DNA from 2 places in the Streptomyces paludis genome. Region 1 is predicted to be linked to the other one. Evidence: predicted binding sites of a transcription regulator. Region 1 holds the regulator's gene; the other holds the start of a gene.
What was found. Region 1 encodes HrcA, which represses chaperone genes, less so after heat shock. Its sites were predicted from a motif close to TTNGCACTCNGNNNNNCNGAGTGCNAA; they were not measured.

Region 1 (7,778 bases):
CGTCGAACAGGATCGCCAGCTTGGCCTCGTACGCGTCGTCCCGCCCCGACTCGGGGTCGCCGAGCGGTGTCTCGTACCAGGTGGCCTCGCCGGCGAGCTGGTTGCGGTAGACCTCGACGGCGGCGGGGTCGGCGTAGTGCGCCTGCGGCATGAAGAGGTTCACGCCGAAGGGCTGGGCGGTGAGGCCGCGGAGCTGCTTGATCTCCTCGTACATACCGTCCGCCGTCTTGTACCCGGCGGCGAGAAACCCGAGACCGCCGGCCTCGGAGACGGCCGCGGCGAGCTGCGGGCAGGACGCGCCGCCCGCCATGGGCGCCTGCACGATCGGATACCGGCAGAGATCGGTCAGTACGGAGGACATGAACGCATCGTGCCATGTCCCGTGTGACAGGTTCGAATCGGCGTCGCATCAGGCGTGTGACAGGAAAATATGACAGCAAAAGAGGGCGGGCCCGGGGGAAAATCCCCCGGGCCCGCATCCCACGAACTGCTGTCTGCGCGTTCCCGGCCGGCAAGACCCGCCTAACGCCCGTTGAACGCATCCTTGAGACGCGAGAACAGCCCCTGCTGCCCAGGCTGGAACTGGCCCGTGGGCCGTTCCTCGCCGCGCAGCTTCGCCAGTTCCCGCAGCAGCCGTTCCTGCTCCGGGTCCAGCTTCGACGGGGTCATCACCTCGACGTGCACGATCAGGTCGCCCCGGCCGCCGCCCCGCAGATGCGTGATGCCGCGCCCGTGCAGCGGGATCGACTGGCCGGACTGGGTGCCCGGCCGGACGTCGATGTCCTCCATGCCGTCCAGCGTCTCCAGCGGGCACTTCGTGCCCAGCGCCGCCGCCGTCATGGGGACCGTGACCGTGCAGTGCAGATCGTCGCCGCGCCGCTGGAACATCGGGTGGGCCAACTCGTGGATCTCCACGTAGAGATCACCGGCGGGGCCGCCGCCGGGGCCGACCTCGCCCTCGCCCGCGAGCTGGATCCGGGTGCCGTTGTCGACACCGGCCGGGATCTTGACCGTGAGCGTACGGCGCGAGCGGATACGGCCGTCGCCGGCGCACTCGGGGCACGGGGTCGGTACGACCGTACCGAAGCCCTGGCACTGCGGGCACGGCCGCGAGGTCATGACCTGGCCGAGGAACGACCGGGTGACCTGCGAGACCTCGCCCCGGCCGCGGCACATGTCGCAGGTCTGGGCGGAGGTGCCGGGCGCGGCGCCCTCGCCGGAGCACGTCGTGCAGACGACGGCCGTGTCGACCTGGATGTCCTTGGTCGTGCCGAAGGCCGCCTCGTTGAGGTCGATCTCCAGCCGGATCATGGCGTCCTGGCCGCGCCGCGTGCGCGACCGCGGGCCGCGCTGCGACGCCGTACCGAAGAACGCGTCCATGATGTCGGAGAAGTTGCCGAAGCCGCCCGCGCCGAACCCGCCCGCGCCACCGCCTCCGCCGCTCGCCGAGAGGGGGTCGCCGCCGAGGTCGTAGACCTGCTTCTTCTGCGGGTCCGACAACACCTCGTACGCGGCGTTGATCTCCTTGAAGCGTTCCTGCGTCTTGGGATCGGGGTTGACATCCGGGTGCAGCTCGCGGGCGAGCCGCCGGAATGCCTTCTTGATCTCGTCCTGAGAAGCGTCGCGGCGCACGCCGAGTACGGCGTAGTAGTCCGTGGCCACTTACGACTCCGCCAGGATCTGTCCGACGTAACGTGCCACTGCGCGTACCGCTCCCATCGTTCCGGGGTAGTCCATGCGGGTCGGTCCGACCACGCCGAGTTTTGCGACTGCCTCGTCGCCCGAACCGTAGCCGACCGCGACGACGGACGTGGAGTTGAGGCCCTCATGGGCGTTCTCGTGCCCGATACGTACGGTCATGCCCGGGTCGGCGGCCTCACCGAGCAGCTTGAGGAGCACCACATGCTCCTCCAGTGCCTCCAGCACCGGCCGGATGGTCAGAGGGAAATCGTGTCCGAAGCGGGTGATGTTGGCGGTGCCGCCGATCATCAGCCGCTCCTCGGTCTCCTCGACCAGGGTTTCGAGCAGGATCGACAGCACCGTGGAGACGGTCCCGCGGTCCTCCTGCTCGAACGAGTCGGGCAGGTCCTGCACCAGCTGCGGGACGTCCGCGAAGCGGCGTCCGACGATCCGGCTGTTGAGCCGGGCCCGCAGATCCGCGAGCGAGGTCTCGCCGAAGGGCGCCGGGCAGTCGACCATACGCTGTTCGACCCGGCCGGTGTCCGTGATCAGGACGAGCATCAGCCGGGCGGGCGCGAGAGCCAGCAGCTCCACGTGCCGCACCGTCGACCGGGTCAGCGAGGGGTACTGGACGACGGCGACCTGCCGGGTCAGCTGCGCCAGCAGCCGTACCGTACGGCCCACGACGTCGTCGAGGTCGACCGCGCCGTCCAGAAGATTCTGGATGGCCCGGCGCTCGGGCAGCGACAGGGGCTTGACGCCGGCCAGCCGGTCGACGAAGAGCCGGTAGCCCTTGTCGGTCGGGATGCGTCCGGCGCTGGTGTGCGGCTGGGCGATGAAGCCCTCGTCCTCCAGCACCGCCATGTCGTTGCGGACGGTGGCCGGGGAGACCCCCAGCTTGTGCCGCTCGGTGAGGGCCTTGGAGCCGACGGGCTCCTCCGTGCCGACGTAGTCCTGGACGATCGCGCGCAGCACCTCAAGCCTGCGTTCGCTGAGCATGCGGCACACCTCCAGCTGTCGTCCGTCGGATCTGCTTGGCACTCGCTCATGTGGAGTGCCAGTACTCCCCGTGCCAGTGTACGGCCGTGAACCGGACCCCTAGCAAGGGCGACCGACCACGCTACCTCGCCCATTACCCGGACCGGCGCCGGGTGACTCCCGTAGCGTCCCGGTATGGACGTCCATTGGGAAGAGCACGGGTGGGAAGAGCTGGCTCCGGGGGTCGGGCGGCGGCGGCTGCCGCGCTGGGACGCGACGGTCGGTGTGGTGGCCGGGGAGGACGGGGTGCTGCTGTTCGACACGGGGTCGTCGGTCCGGGAGGGCGCCGAACTGCACGCGCAGGTACGGTCGCTGCTCGGCGGGCGGCGCGTGACACATGTCGCACTCAGCCATCTCCATTTCGATCATGTGCTGGGTACGGCGGCGTTCGCCGGGGCAGCGGTGTACGGCCCTTCGGGCATGCCGGAGCTGCTGGCCGGCGGCGCCGACGAGCTGTACGAGGACGCCGTACGGGAGGGCGCGGAGCCCGCGGAGTCGGCGGCGGCGGTGCAGCTGCTGGAGCCCCCCGCGCGCGTGGTGGCCGGGGAGCTGACGCTGGACCTGGGCGGCCGGCGGGTGCTGCTGGCGAACGCGGGGCCCGGGCACACCGGGCACGATCTGGCGATGCTGGCGCCGGGCTACCCGGGGGTCGTCTTCTGCGGCGATCTCGTCGAGGAGTCCGGGGAGCCGCAGGCGGGCCCGGACGCGGACCCGGCGGGCTGGCCGGCCGCCCTGGACCGGCTGCTGGCACTGGGCGGCTCGGACGCGCTGTACGTGCCGGGGCACGGGGAGGTGGTGGACGCGGTGTTCGTACGGGCGCAACGCGACGCGCTGGCCGCGCGGTTCGGCGTGTCGTAGCCGCCGCGCGCGGTGCGGCCTATCGTCTTCGGATGCGCAGCTACAGCCCCGACCTGACCCCGCCGTGGAAGAAGCGGGCCACGCCCGCGCCGGAGGTCCCCGCCGAGCCCGATCTGGTGGTCGAGGAGGTGGTGACGGGCTTCTGCGGCGCGGTGATCCGCTGCGAGAAAACGGCGGAGGGCCCGACGGTGACTCTTGAGGACCGTTTCCTCAAACACCGGGTTTTCCCGCTGGTCCCGGGCGGCTTCCTGCTGGAGGGCCGGGTGGTGACCCTGGTCCGCCCGACGGGTCAGGGCACGGCCGCCCCTGCCCGGCCGGCCCGTACGGCGTCGGGATCGGTCGCGGTGCCCGGCGCCCGGGCCCGGGTCGCGCGGGCGGGCCGGATCTATGTGGAGGGCCGGCACGACGCCGAGCTGGTCGAGAAGGTCTGGGGCGACGATCTGCGTATCGAGGGCGTGGTCGTGGAGTACCTGGGCGGCATCGACGACCTCCCCGCCGTCGTCACCGACTTCGCCCCGGCCCCGGACGCCCGGCTGGGCGTCCTGGTCGACCACCTGGTCCCGGGCTCGAAGGAGTCCCGTATCGCGGCGGCGGTGACGGGCGCGGACGTCCTGGTGGTGGGCCACCCGTACATCGACGTCTGGGAAGCGGTGAAACCGTCCTCGGTGGGCATCCCGGAGTGGCCGCGGGTCCCTAGGGGCGAGGACTGGAAGACGGGCGTCTGCCGCGCCCTGGGCTGGCCGGAGAACACGGGGGCGGCCTGGCAGCACATCCTGTCGAAGGTGCGCACGTACCGGGACCTGGAGCCGGCGCTGCTGGGGCGGGTGGAGGAGCTGATCGACTTCGTCACGGCCGGCAGTGACGCCTGACCTGGCACAGCGCCCCGCCCGATCCCGCCGGGCTTCACCCCGGCGGGTGATCAGTCCACCAGGTCCCTGACGACCGCGTCCGCCAGCAGCCGTCCCCGCAGGGTCAGCACCGCGCGGCCCTCCGTGTAAGGACCGCTCTCCAGGAGGCCGTCCCTTACCGCGCGGGCCGCGGCGGAGGCGCCCGCCGGGTGCAGCAGGGACAGCTCGCAGCCGTCGCGGAGCCGCAGCTCCAGGAGGATGCGCTCCACGCGGCGGTCGTCGTCGGCGAGGATCTCGCGGCCCGCGCCGGGTGAGCGGCCCTCCGCCAGGGCCGCCGCGTAGGCGCCCGGGTGCTTCACGTTCCACCAGCGGACGCCGCCCACATGGCTGTGGGCGCCGGGGCCCGCGCCCCACCAGTCGGCGCCGCGCCAGTACAGCTCGTTGTGAAGGCAGCGGGCGGCCTCGGAGGTGGCCCAGTTGGACACCTCGTACCAGGAGAAACCGGCCTTCGCGAGCACCTCGTCCGCGATCAGATAGCGGTCGGCGTGCTCGTCGTCGTCCGTCATCGGGACCTCGCCGCGCCGGATCCGGCGGGCAAGTCCGGTGCCCTCCTCGACGATCAGGGCGTACGCGGAGATATGGTCCGGGCCCGCGCCCACGGCCGCCGCGAGCGAGGCGCGCCAGTCGTCGTCGGTCTCGCCCGGAGTGCCGTAGATCAGATCGAGATTGACATGCTCGAAGCCCGCCGCGCGGGCCTCCGCGACGCATGCCTCGGGCCGGCCGGGGGTATGGGTGCGGTCCAGGACCTTCAGGACGTGCTGCTTCGCGCTCTGCATTCCGAAGGAGATCCGGTTGAAACCCCCCTCCCGCAGCGCCGCCAGATACGCCGGATCCACCGATTCCGGATTCGCCTCGGTGGTGATCTCCGCGTCGTCCGCGAGCCCGAACTCGTCCCGGACGGCCGCCAGCATCCGTGCGAGGTCGGCGGCGGCCAGCAGGGTGGGCGTGCCGCCGCCGACGAAGACCGTACGGACCTGCCGCGGGTCGTCGCCGAGCACCTTCCTGGCCAGCCGGACCTCGTCGGCGAGGGTCTCCGCGTAGTTGTCGCGGGAGGCGAGGACACCGCCCGAGCCGCGCAGCTCGGTCGCCGTGTACGTGTTGAAGTCGCAGTAGCCGCAGCGGGTCGCGCAGTACGGAACGTGCAGGTAGAAGCCGAGGGGCCGGTCCGCCGCGCCCGCCAGGGCGTGCGGGGGCAGCGCGCCGGTCTCGGGCATGGGGTCACCGTCGGGCAGTGCGGAAGGCATACCCACCAGTGTCCCGCACCGGACGCGCGACGCGGTCCGGTCCCGGGGCGGGGCCGGGTCGGGGCCGGGGTGTACGGGGGCAGGGGGCGGGCCGTGGCCCCGTACCCCCGCGCCCCTCACTCCGCCTGGAACACCAGCAGCGCCATGTCGTCGCCCGGCGGCGTCTCCGCGAACTCGTGCACCGCCCGCCGTATCCGCTCCGCCACGCCCTGTGCCGTCAGCCCCACGCACCCCGCCAGGGCCCTGGCGAGCCCGTCGCCGTCGTCCAGCAGCCGGCCGCCCGAGCGGCGCTCGGTGACGCCGTCCGTGACGCAGAGCAGCGTGTCGCCGGGCATCAGGTCGAACGTGCTGCTCTCGTACGCGACCTTGTCGACCACCCCGAGGAGCACCTGCGGCTCGGCCGCCGTCACGACGGTGCCGTCCGGGCGCAGCAGCAGCGGCAGCGGGTGGCCGGCGCTGGCGAGGGTGCAGCGTACGCCGCCGCCCTCGCCGGGCAGCGGCATCAGCTCGCCGTACAGCAGCGACAGGAAGCGGGCCTGGCCGCTCTCCGGCGGCCCCGGCGCGTACAGCTGCGCGGTGGCCGCGCCGGGGACCGTCCCGGCGGGGAACGCGGCGGCGGCGCCTGCCGCGCCCACGACGACCGCCGGTGCCGCCGATTCCGCCGCCTCGGTCGCGTCGTCGAGCAGCAGCCGGTTCAGCCGGTCGAGGACCGCGCCGACCCGGTAGCCCTCGCGGGCGAGCAGCCGCAGCCAGGGGCGGGCGAGGCCGGTGACGACGGCGGCCTCGGGGCCACTGCCCTGGACGTCGCCGAGCATGAAGCACCAGCGGTCGCCGGGCGGGCACGGGAAGACGTCGTAGAAGTCGCCGCCCGCGAGCCCGTCGCCGCTCGGCTCGTACACCAGGGCGCTGGCGATGCCGGGGATCCGCGCCACCTGGCTGGGCAGCAGCCCGCGCTGGAGGACACGGCTGATGGTGACCTGGCGGGTGTAGCGGCGGGCCGCGCCGATCGCGAGGGCGACCCGCCGGGCGAAGTCCTCGACCAGCTCGGTGACTTCGTCGGGGACGGCGACGCGGCCCGGCCGGCCGAGCATGAGGGTGCCGAGGACCCGGCCGTTCGCGAACAGCCGGCAGGCGAGCGCGGCGCCGCCCCCGGAGCCGCCGTCCGTATCCGCCGCGTCCGCCGAGCCCTCCGCTTCCGCCGAGCCCGCCGCTTCCTTCAAGCCCGTCGCGTCCGGCGCCCCCGTATCCGACTCCGTACCCGAACCCATACCCGCCTCCGTACCCGGCCACGGGACCCGCACCGGGTCTCCCCGGGGCGGGTCCGGCAGCCGCGGCGGCGCCTTCTCCAGCGCGGCGCGCAGCGGCTCGATCCGGGACTCGTCGGCGTGCCAGACGCGGGCGAGGCGGGGTGCGGCGCCGGACTGGCCGTCCTCGCCGTCCAGCCAGACCACGCACCACTCCGCGAGCCGGGGGACGAGCAGTTGGGTGGCGAGCGCCGCGACGAGTTCCTCGTCGAGCTGTCCGGCGAGCAGTTCGGACGCCTCCGCGAGGAAGGAGAGCGCGCCCCGGCCCGCCCACTGCGGCCCGTCGCGGACCGGGCGCCGGGAGACCGGCGCGAGGATCTCGGCGGCCCGCAGACCGCGGCGCAGGGCGGGTTCGGCGGGCCGGCCCGGCGCGGTGTCGCGGCCTTCGAGCGGCAGCCGGGCCCAGACGGTCTTGAGGCCCGGGCGGTAGGTGATGCCCCAGCGTTCGGCGAGGGCGGCGACGAGTTGCAGCCCCCGGCCGTACTCGGAGATACCTTCCGGCGGCTGTTCCCGGGTGTGCTCCCGCGCCCGCTCGCGCAGGTCGTCGGGGTCCCCGGGCTCGCTCTGTATCGCGCGGTCGGGGTGGTGGTCGGAGACTTCGAGGACGACGGCGGGCGGCTCGTCGTCCTCGCCGCCGGGTGTCCCGGCGGGTGTCTCCAGCCGGCAGAGCACCTCGACGGTCGTCCCCGCGTGCACCACCGCGTTGGTGACGAGTTCGTCGACGATCAGCACCGCGTCGTCCGCGA
Region 2 (7,778 bases), 2.5 Mb from region 1:
GAGTTGAGTGCCCGACCCAGGAGTCGCTCGAGGTGCGTCTCGGTTGTCTCGTAGGGATCGTTCAAGATGGGTCTCCAGGCCGTCGCCACATGTCACTTGGTGATTGCATAACGTAGTGCCTAGGGCTGACATCGCGTCCCCCCTTTGGGAAAACGAAGGGGGCGCACACAAAGTTCTTCCGCGCCCCCGGTCAACCCGCCGTCCGCGCCCCTCAGTCGAGTCCGTACAAATCATGGTACGAAGGAAACGTCCCGCCGGGCCCGTCCACGCCCTTCGCCGCGCGGACGGCCGAGACTATTGCCCTGGTCACCACGTCCGCACCGGCCGCCAGCACCTCATTGAGCGCCAGTTGATCCGTCGCGTCGAGCGGGCGAAGACCGGTCGACAGAGCGAATACCGTATCGCCGTCATTGAGAAGATGCACCGGACGGACGGCGCGCGCTATGCCGTCGTGCGCCGTCCCCGCGAGCTTCTGCGCCTGGGCACGGGACAGTTCGGCGTCGGTGGCGACGACGGCCAGCGTGGTGTTCAGCGGAGCGGGCCCGTTCCGCTCGCTCAGTCCGGCCAGCCGCTCGCACGCCGCCCGGTGGACCTCGGGCGCCGGATACTCCGCCCGGCCGTCGAAGTAGCGCCCGTACAGCACCCCCGTCAGCGGATCGACCACCGAACCCGCCGCGTTGGCCACGACCAGGGCGGCCACCGTCGCCCCGGAGGCCAGCACCGCGCTCGCCGTCCCCGTCCCGCCCTTCAGCGGGCCGACCAGCGCGCCCGTCCCCGCGCCCACCGCGCCCTCCTCGACAGGCGCCCCGACGGCCGTCCCGGCGGCGGCCTCCACCGCCGCCCGCCCCGTCGCCGCGTCCGGCCGTATCCGCCAGTCGCCACCGCGCCCCAGATCGAAGACGCCCGCGGCCGGCACGACCGGCACCACCTGCTCGGGCTCAGGACCCACCCGCACCCCGCGCCCGCGCTCCTCCAGCCACGCCACCACCCCGGCCGCCGCGTCAAGCCCGAACGCGCTGCCGCCCGTCAGGACGACGGCCTCGATCCGCTGGACGACATTGCGAGGATCGAGCGCCTCGGTCTCCCTCGTCGCCGGACCGCCGCCCCGCACATCCACGGCCGCGACCACGCCGCCCTCCGGCGCCAGGACGACCGTGGTCCCCGTCAGCGCCCGGTCCCCGGCCACCCGCGCGTGACCCACCCGCAGCCCCGCCACATCGGTCAGTGCGTCATTCCTCGTCATACTTCCCATGCGTACCACGCGGGTACGACAACTCCCGGCGCCGAGAGGCCGCCTCGGCTCGGCCGGCGACCAGCGCCCCGGGCCCCGGCCGCCGGGACAGCGCCCGGCCGGCCGCGCGCGCCCGTACCCTGGACTGATGAGCACCGCCCCCACCCCCGAGCCGCCGCGCCCCAGTCCGGCGCTGATCTTCGACGACCCGCTGGACCAGCCGTCCTCGGACGACACCGACCGGGGCTGGGGCGAGCGGCCCGCCGCGAGCGGCGACAGCGCCGCCGACCTCGCGCGCTTCCTCGACGAGAAGCCGCCCCACCACCTCTGACCCCGCCGGGCCGGCACCGCCGTTACGGAGCGGCCCGTCCCGGCCCGCCCGGCCCCGGCGCCCCGCGCTGGGCGACCAGGGCGTCCCGGATCTCCTTCAGCACCTCCAGCTCGCTGACCTCCAGCACCTCCTTGACCTCTTCCTTGGCCGCCTGGAGCCTGGCCCGCCGGGCGAGGTACTTCGACATCGGCAGCACCATCAGGAAATAGACGACGGCGGCTGTGATCAGGAAGGTCAGCACGGCGCTGAGCACCGATCCCCACATGATCGGGATGCCGCTGACCGCCTCGCCGCCCTTCGTCACGCACGGCGCCTTCAGACAGGAGCTGTAGTGATCCAGGTCCTTCGTGCCGAAGGCGCCCACCAGCGGGTTGATCACGCCCTTCACCAGCGAGTTCACCACGTTGGTGAAAGCCGCGCCGATGACGACCGCGACCGCGAGGTCGATCACGTTGCCGCGCATCAGGAAGGCTTTGAAGCCCGCCAGCACGCTTTCCTTCTCTTTGCTCACGAGTGAGCCTTTCTTCACATGTGCCGTAGGAATGACAAACTGCTGCGAAACCTACGGCAGCGAGTGCCCGCGCTGTCCAATCCGCGTACGCGATCAGGCGACGCGACAGCTCACCCGTTCGACCCGGCGCGGCACGTCTCAGCACAGCGTCACCGCCAGCCGGGACATGGCCCCCGCGCCCGCCAGCGCCACCGCGGTATCGCGCGGCACGGACAGCACGATCAGCGCCCCGTCGTCCGCGAGGCCCTCCCGCACCCGGGGGATCTCCGCCACCCGGGCACCCTCGGCCACCACCCGGGCCTCGGACTCACCGTCCGCCCCGGCGATCACATCGACGCGGTCGCCCCGGCGCAGCAGCCGCACCGTCGCCGCGTCCGCGATACGTACGGGAGCGGACACCATCCCCGCCGGCCGGTGCGCACGGCGCCGGGCGGGCGGCGGGCCCGCCGCGATGGCGCGGGCGGCGGCCTCCGCCCGGGCGTCGCTCCCGGGCTCGGCCCCGGCCCCGGCCGCGCCCACCGCCCCGCCGGCCCCGGTGGCGGCCAGCGCCGCCGCGGTCATGGCCAGCCCGGCCGCCGTAGCCCGGCGCCGCCGGAGCAGCGCGCGGCGCAGCCGCTGTCCGGAGCCGCGCACCCGCAGCGGGGCGAACGGAGGCACTCCGCGCGGCTCCGGCGCGGGCACGGGAAGGGGAGGGGACGGAGTGGGGGAGGAGGGATCGTGCGGGAAGGAACGGGCCATGCTGACCACCGCCTGACGTGAGGAATCGCTGCTTTCGCTCCTCACGATCCACGGTCCGCCACGATCCCGCCGGGGCCTGTGGGTCAACTCCCGATTGTGGACAACTCCCTCACCCGCGCGAGTGGTTCAGGGCGCTGCCGGGGAAATTCCGAGGCCCCGGCGCATGGCACGCCGGGGCCGGGGGCAACTCGTGATCAGGGCAGTTCGAGCCCGGTATCGATTCCGTCCAGCGCGTGCGAGCACAGACAGTCCCGTGTCTCGCTCGGCTGCAAACCGCCCACCGCGTCGAACAGCACGGTGCGCAGCCGGCCGACATTGGCGGCGAAGACCTTGAGGACCTCTTCGTGGGAGACCCCCTCACCGGTCTCCGCGCCCGCGTCCAGATCCGTCACGAGTGCCATGGAGGTGTAGCAGAGACCCAGTTCACGAGCGAGCACGGCCTCGGGATGACCGGTCATCCCGACCACCGACCAGCCCATCGCCGCATGCCACCGGGACTCCGCGCGTGTCGAGAAGCGCGGTCCCTCGATCACCACCAGCGTTCCGCCGTCCACCGGCTCCCAGCCGTGCCCGCGCGCCGCGGCGAGGGTCGTGCTCCGCCCCTCGGGGCAGTACGGGTCGGCGAGCGAGATGTGCACGACTTCGGAGGCGCTGCCGTCGGGCAGCGGCAGTCCGTCGTAGAAGGTCTGCGTCCGGGCCTTTGTGCGGTCCACCAGCTGGTCGGGCACGAGCAGCGTGCCCGGTCCGTACTCGGGCCGCAGACCGCCCACGGCGCACGGTCCCAGGACCTGCCGCACTCCGACGGAGCGCAGTGCCCACAGATTGGCCCGGTAGTTGATGCGGTGCGGCGGCAGGCCGTGCGCGCGTCCGTGCCGGGGCAGGAACGCCACCCGACGGCCGGCGATCTCGCCGAGGAAGAGGGAGTCACTGGGCGGCCCGTAGGGGGTCTCCACCTGGACCTCGGTCACATCGTCGAGGAAGGAGTAGAAGCCCGAGCCACCGATCACACCGATCTCTGCGTTCGCCATCCGATCACAGTAGCCGCAGTCGCACGGTCGCACGCGAAGGACCCCGACCGTGAAAACGGCGGGGTCCCGGCGGACAGAGAGCGGGGAGGACGAGAAGGTCAGGCGGCCGAAGAGCCGCTGGACGATCCGGCGCTCGCGCCGGATCCCGAGCCCGACCCGGTGCTCGAACCACCCGAGGAGGAGGAACCGGAGCCTGAGGACGAGGAGGACGAGGACGCGGCGGACGCGCCGGCCTTGGCCTCGGACGACGAGGACGGCTTGGCGGCCGAGGAGCTTGCCGTGGCGGGGGCACTGCTCGACGACGAACCGCGGCTGTCGTTGCGATAGAAGCCGGAGCCCTTGAAGACGACACCGACCGCGGAGAACACCTTCTTCAGGCGGCCCTCGCAATTCGGGCACACAGTGAGGGCGTCATCGGTGAACTTCTGCACCGCTTCGAGGCCCTCGCCGCACTCGGTGCACTTGTACTGGTAGGTCGGCACTGATTCCTCCTGGCACTCTGACTCGATGAGTGCTAACGATCGTCCATACTAACCTGTGTCACCTGCGATTGGAGTAGCCTCCATGACCATGCTCACAGGCATCGGTCAGGGCTTGACCGCCATGAGGGCCTCCGCGTCCGGGTGAGAAGCCGCTCGGGCGGCCGGGTCACAGCGACCCGTTCCGCGCCGAACGAAGCGATATTCCAGCACGTCACGTCCTTCCGACCGCGACAGGTTCGCGTTGCGCCGGACCGTGGGTGACCGTTCTGGCCGCACGCGGCGCCGCCAGCCGCGAACGCAGCGCCAGCAGGACGACCAGAGCCAGCGCCGTGCCCGCGAGGGGCACCACGAATCCGGCGCGCGCACCGTAGGTGTCGGCCAGCTGCCCGGCGACGGTGACCGCCGCGGCCTGGCCGAGCGCGACGGCGCCGGTCAGCCAGGTGAACGCCTCGGTACGGGCCGACGCGGGCACCAGCGATTCGACCAGCGTGTAGCCCGTGATCAGCGCGGGCGCGATACAGAGCCCCACCAGCAGGCCGAGACCGGCGAGCAGGGGCACCGAGTGCACGGCCCAGAGAGCGGAGGTGGCCAGGGTCAGCGCGACATAGCCGTACAGCAGCCTGTGGCGGGGCCCGGTCTTCCAGGCGAGGGTGCCGCACACGATCCCGGCGAGCATGTTGCCCGCCGCGAAGATCCCGTACAGCAGACCGTTCACGCCGGGGTTGCCCATCTCCGCGGCGAAGGCAGTGAGGGAGACCTGCATGCCACCGAAGACCGAACCGATGCCCAGGAAGGCCACCACGAGCACCTTCACCCCGGGAACGGACAGCGCGGAGCCGCGCCGCTCGGCGGGGGTGCCGGCGCCGCGCGGGTGGCGGGGGCTCGGCAGGCCGCTGCGTTGCGCGGCGAAGAGCAGACCGCCGACGAGGGTCAGCGTGGCCTCGGCGAGCAGCCCCGCCGCCGGGTGCACCCCGGTGCACAGCGCCGTCGCGAGCACCGGCCCGATGACGAAGGTGAACTCGTCCGTCACGGATTCGAAGGCCGCCGCCGTGGGGAGCAGTGATGCCCGGGGGCCGGATCCGTCACCCAGTACCGTCGCCCAGCGGGAGCGGACCATGGGGCCGATCTGGGGGACCGAGGCGCCCGTCGGGACGGCGGCGGCGAACAGCGCCCACAGCGGGGCGCCGGCCAGCGCCAGCGCGACCAGGGCGCCCACGGACACGGTGTGCAGCAGCACGCCCGGCACCAGCACGGCGCGCTGCCCGAACCGGTCGGCGAGCCTGCCGCCCTGCGGGGCGCACAGCGCCATCGAGACGCCGGTGACCGCCGCGACGGCGCCTGCGCTGCCGTACGAGCCGGTGGTGTGCTGGACGAGAAGCACGATGCCGATCGTCAGCATCGCGAAGGGCTGCCTGGCGGCGAACCCGGGGAGCAGGAAGGACCGGACGCCGGGGGTGCGCAGCAGCCGCCCGTATCCGGGGCGGGGAGCCTGCTGGGCGGTGTTCTTCTGGTGGGTGCCGGCCTTATGGGCCTTGCTGACCGTGTTGCGGGACACGGCCTTGCCTTTCCGCCGCCTGGTAGCGCGTCCCGGGGATCCGGGCAGGGCCGAGAGCTGTCCTCTTGCGCGGAACTGCGGTAGATGCCGGGGCCCACTGAAAGGAGCGCCACGGCCGCCATACGGGTCGCGCCAGCACTGCGTCAGGCAGAGTTGGTTCGATCAAGTGCGCCTTTATCGTACAGGCACAGAAGCGCATCCCGCCTGGGAAAGGCCGAGCGCGGTGGCTGCCCGCCTCCGATCAGGAGAGCTTGCCACCGACGCCCACACCGCGGTCCTTCCTTCTGCCCGTGCCGAGCCAGTCGGCCAGCTTGCCGCCCTGCGCCACCGCGCGCAGCCGCCGCTCGGCCGCGTCCCGTACCGGATCCGTCGCCACCACCAGCAGTTCGTCACCGCGGCGCAGCACGGTCGCGGGCAGGGGCACGAAGCTCTTGTCGTCCCGTACGACCAGGGTCACGGCGGACCCCGCGGGAAGCCGCAGTTCCGCGACCTCCACGCCGTGCATCTTGGACCCCTCGGGGATGGCCACGGAGAGCAGATGCCCGCGCAGCCGTTCCAGCGGCGCCGACTCGATGCCCAGATCGGCGGCGTCGGAGGAGGAGCCGAGCTTCAGCGCCCGTGCCAGCCAGGGCAGTGTCGGGCCCTGGATCAGCGTGTAGACCACGACCAGGAGGAAGACGATATTGAAGATCCGCAGGCTGCCCTCGACACCGGAGACCATCGGGATGGTCGCCAGGATGATGGGCACCGCGCCGCGCAGCCCGGCCCAGGACATCAGCGCCTGCTCCTGCCAGGGGATACGGAACGGCAGCAGACTGACCAGGACCGCCAGCGGCCGGGCCACCACGGTCAGGACGAGTCCGACGATCAGCGCGGGCAGGAAGTCGTCCCCCAGTTGGTGCGGGGTGACCAGCAGCCCGAGCAGGACGAACATGCCGATCTGCGCGATCCAGCCCAGCCCCTCCGCGAACCCGCGGTTGGCCGGGGCGTGCGGCAGCTTGGAGTTCCCGAGGATCATCGAGGCGAGATAGACGGCGAGGAAGCCACTGCCGTGGGCGGTGGCGCCGATCGCGTACGCGGCGACCGCGATGGCCATCACGGCGATCGGATAGAGCCCGGAGGCAGGCAGGGCGACCCGCCGCAGCCCGAAGGCGCCCGCCCAGCCGACGGCGAGCCCCACACAGGCGCCGATCGCCAGCTCCAGCGTGATCTCGCCGAGCAGTACGTACCAGTGCTCGACCGGGCCGGACGCGGAGAGCGCGACCACCATGATCACCACGGGCGCGTCATTGAACCCGGACTCGGCCTCCAGCGCCCCGGTCACCCGGGACGGCAGCGGCACCTTGCGCAGGACGGAGAAGACGGCGGCCGCGTCCGTCGAGGAGACGACCGCACCGATGATCAGCGCCTGCCGCCAGTCCAGACCGATCAGATAGTGCGCGGCGGTGGCCGTCACACCCACACTCACCGCGACGCCGACCGTCGACAGCACAGCTGCCGCCGGCAGCGTCGGCCGGACTTCCTTCCACTTGGTGCCCAGGCCGCCCTCGGCCAGGATCACCACCAGCGCGGCATAGCCGATGACCTGGGTGAGTTCGACGTTGTCGAACTTGACGTGGAAGAGACCGTCCTGCCCTATGACGACCCCGATGCCGAGATAGAGCAGCAGGCTGGGAAGGCCGCTGCGCGAGGAGATCCGGACAGCGGCGACCGCGATCAGCAGGACGAGGGAGCTGATCAGCAGGAGTTCATTGAGATGGTGGACAGTCAGCGGCCGATCCTTCCCCTCGCGCGCGTCCCGGATCGTTTCTCCGGTAGCCGGTACTTCATTACCTTACCTAATCTTTAACGCTTCCTTGACGCTTTCGAGTGCCAGTACGAGCCGAACTTCCGGCTGAACTG

Region 2: the regulator HrcA is predicted to act here: its motif matches at 4,331-4,357, upstream of DVK44_RS20215 (FmdB family zinc ribbon protein).

What each region holds. Positions count from the first base shown of each region.
Region 1 covers NZ_CP031194.1:2,038,546-2,046,323, forward strand. The annotation lists gene DVK44_RS08815 (nitronate monooxygenase) at 1-361, opposite strand, end outside; gene dnaJ (molecular chaperone DnaJ) at 523-1,662, opposite strand; gene hrcA (heat-inducible transcriptional repressor HrcA) at 1,663-2,679, opposite strand; gene DVK44_RS08830 (MBL fold metallo-hydrolase) at 2,854-3,576, shown strand; gene DVK44_RS08835 (DUF3097 domain-containing protein) at 3,609-4,445, shown strand; gene hemW (radical SAM family heme chaperone HemW) at 4,496-5,728, opposite strand; gene DVK44_RS36690 (SpoIIE family protein phosphatase) at 5,845-7,778, opposite strand, start outside.
Region 2 covers NZ_CP031194.1:4,550,604-4,558,381, forward strand. The annotation lists gene DVK44_RS20185 (DUF6227 family protein) at 1-65, opposite strand, end outside; gene DVK44_RS20190 (P1 family peptidase) at 212-1,243, opposite strand; gene DVK44_RS20195 (hypothetical protein) at 1,380-1,562, shown strand; gene mscL (large conductance mechanosensitive channel protein MscL) at 1,585-2,073, opposite strand; gene DVK44_RS20205 (hypothetical protein) at 2,212-2,811, opposite strand; gene DVK44_RS20210 (S-methyl-5'-thioadenosine phosphorylase) at 3,006-3,839, opposite strand; gene DVK44_RS20215 (FmdB family zinc ribbon protein) at 3,938-4,321, opposite strand; gene DVK44_RS20220 (MFS transporter) at 4,533-5,786, opposite strand; gene DVK44_RS20225 (potassium/proton antiporter) at 6,118-7,680, opposite strand.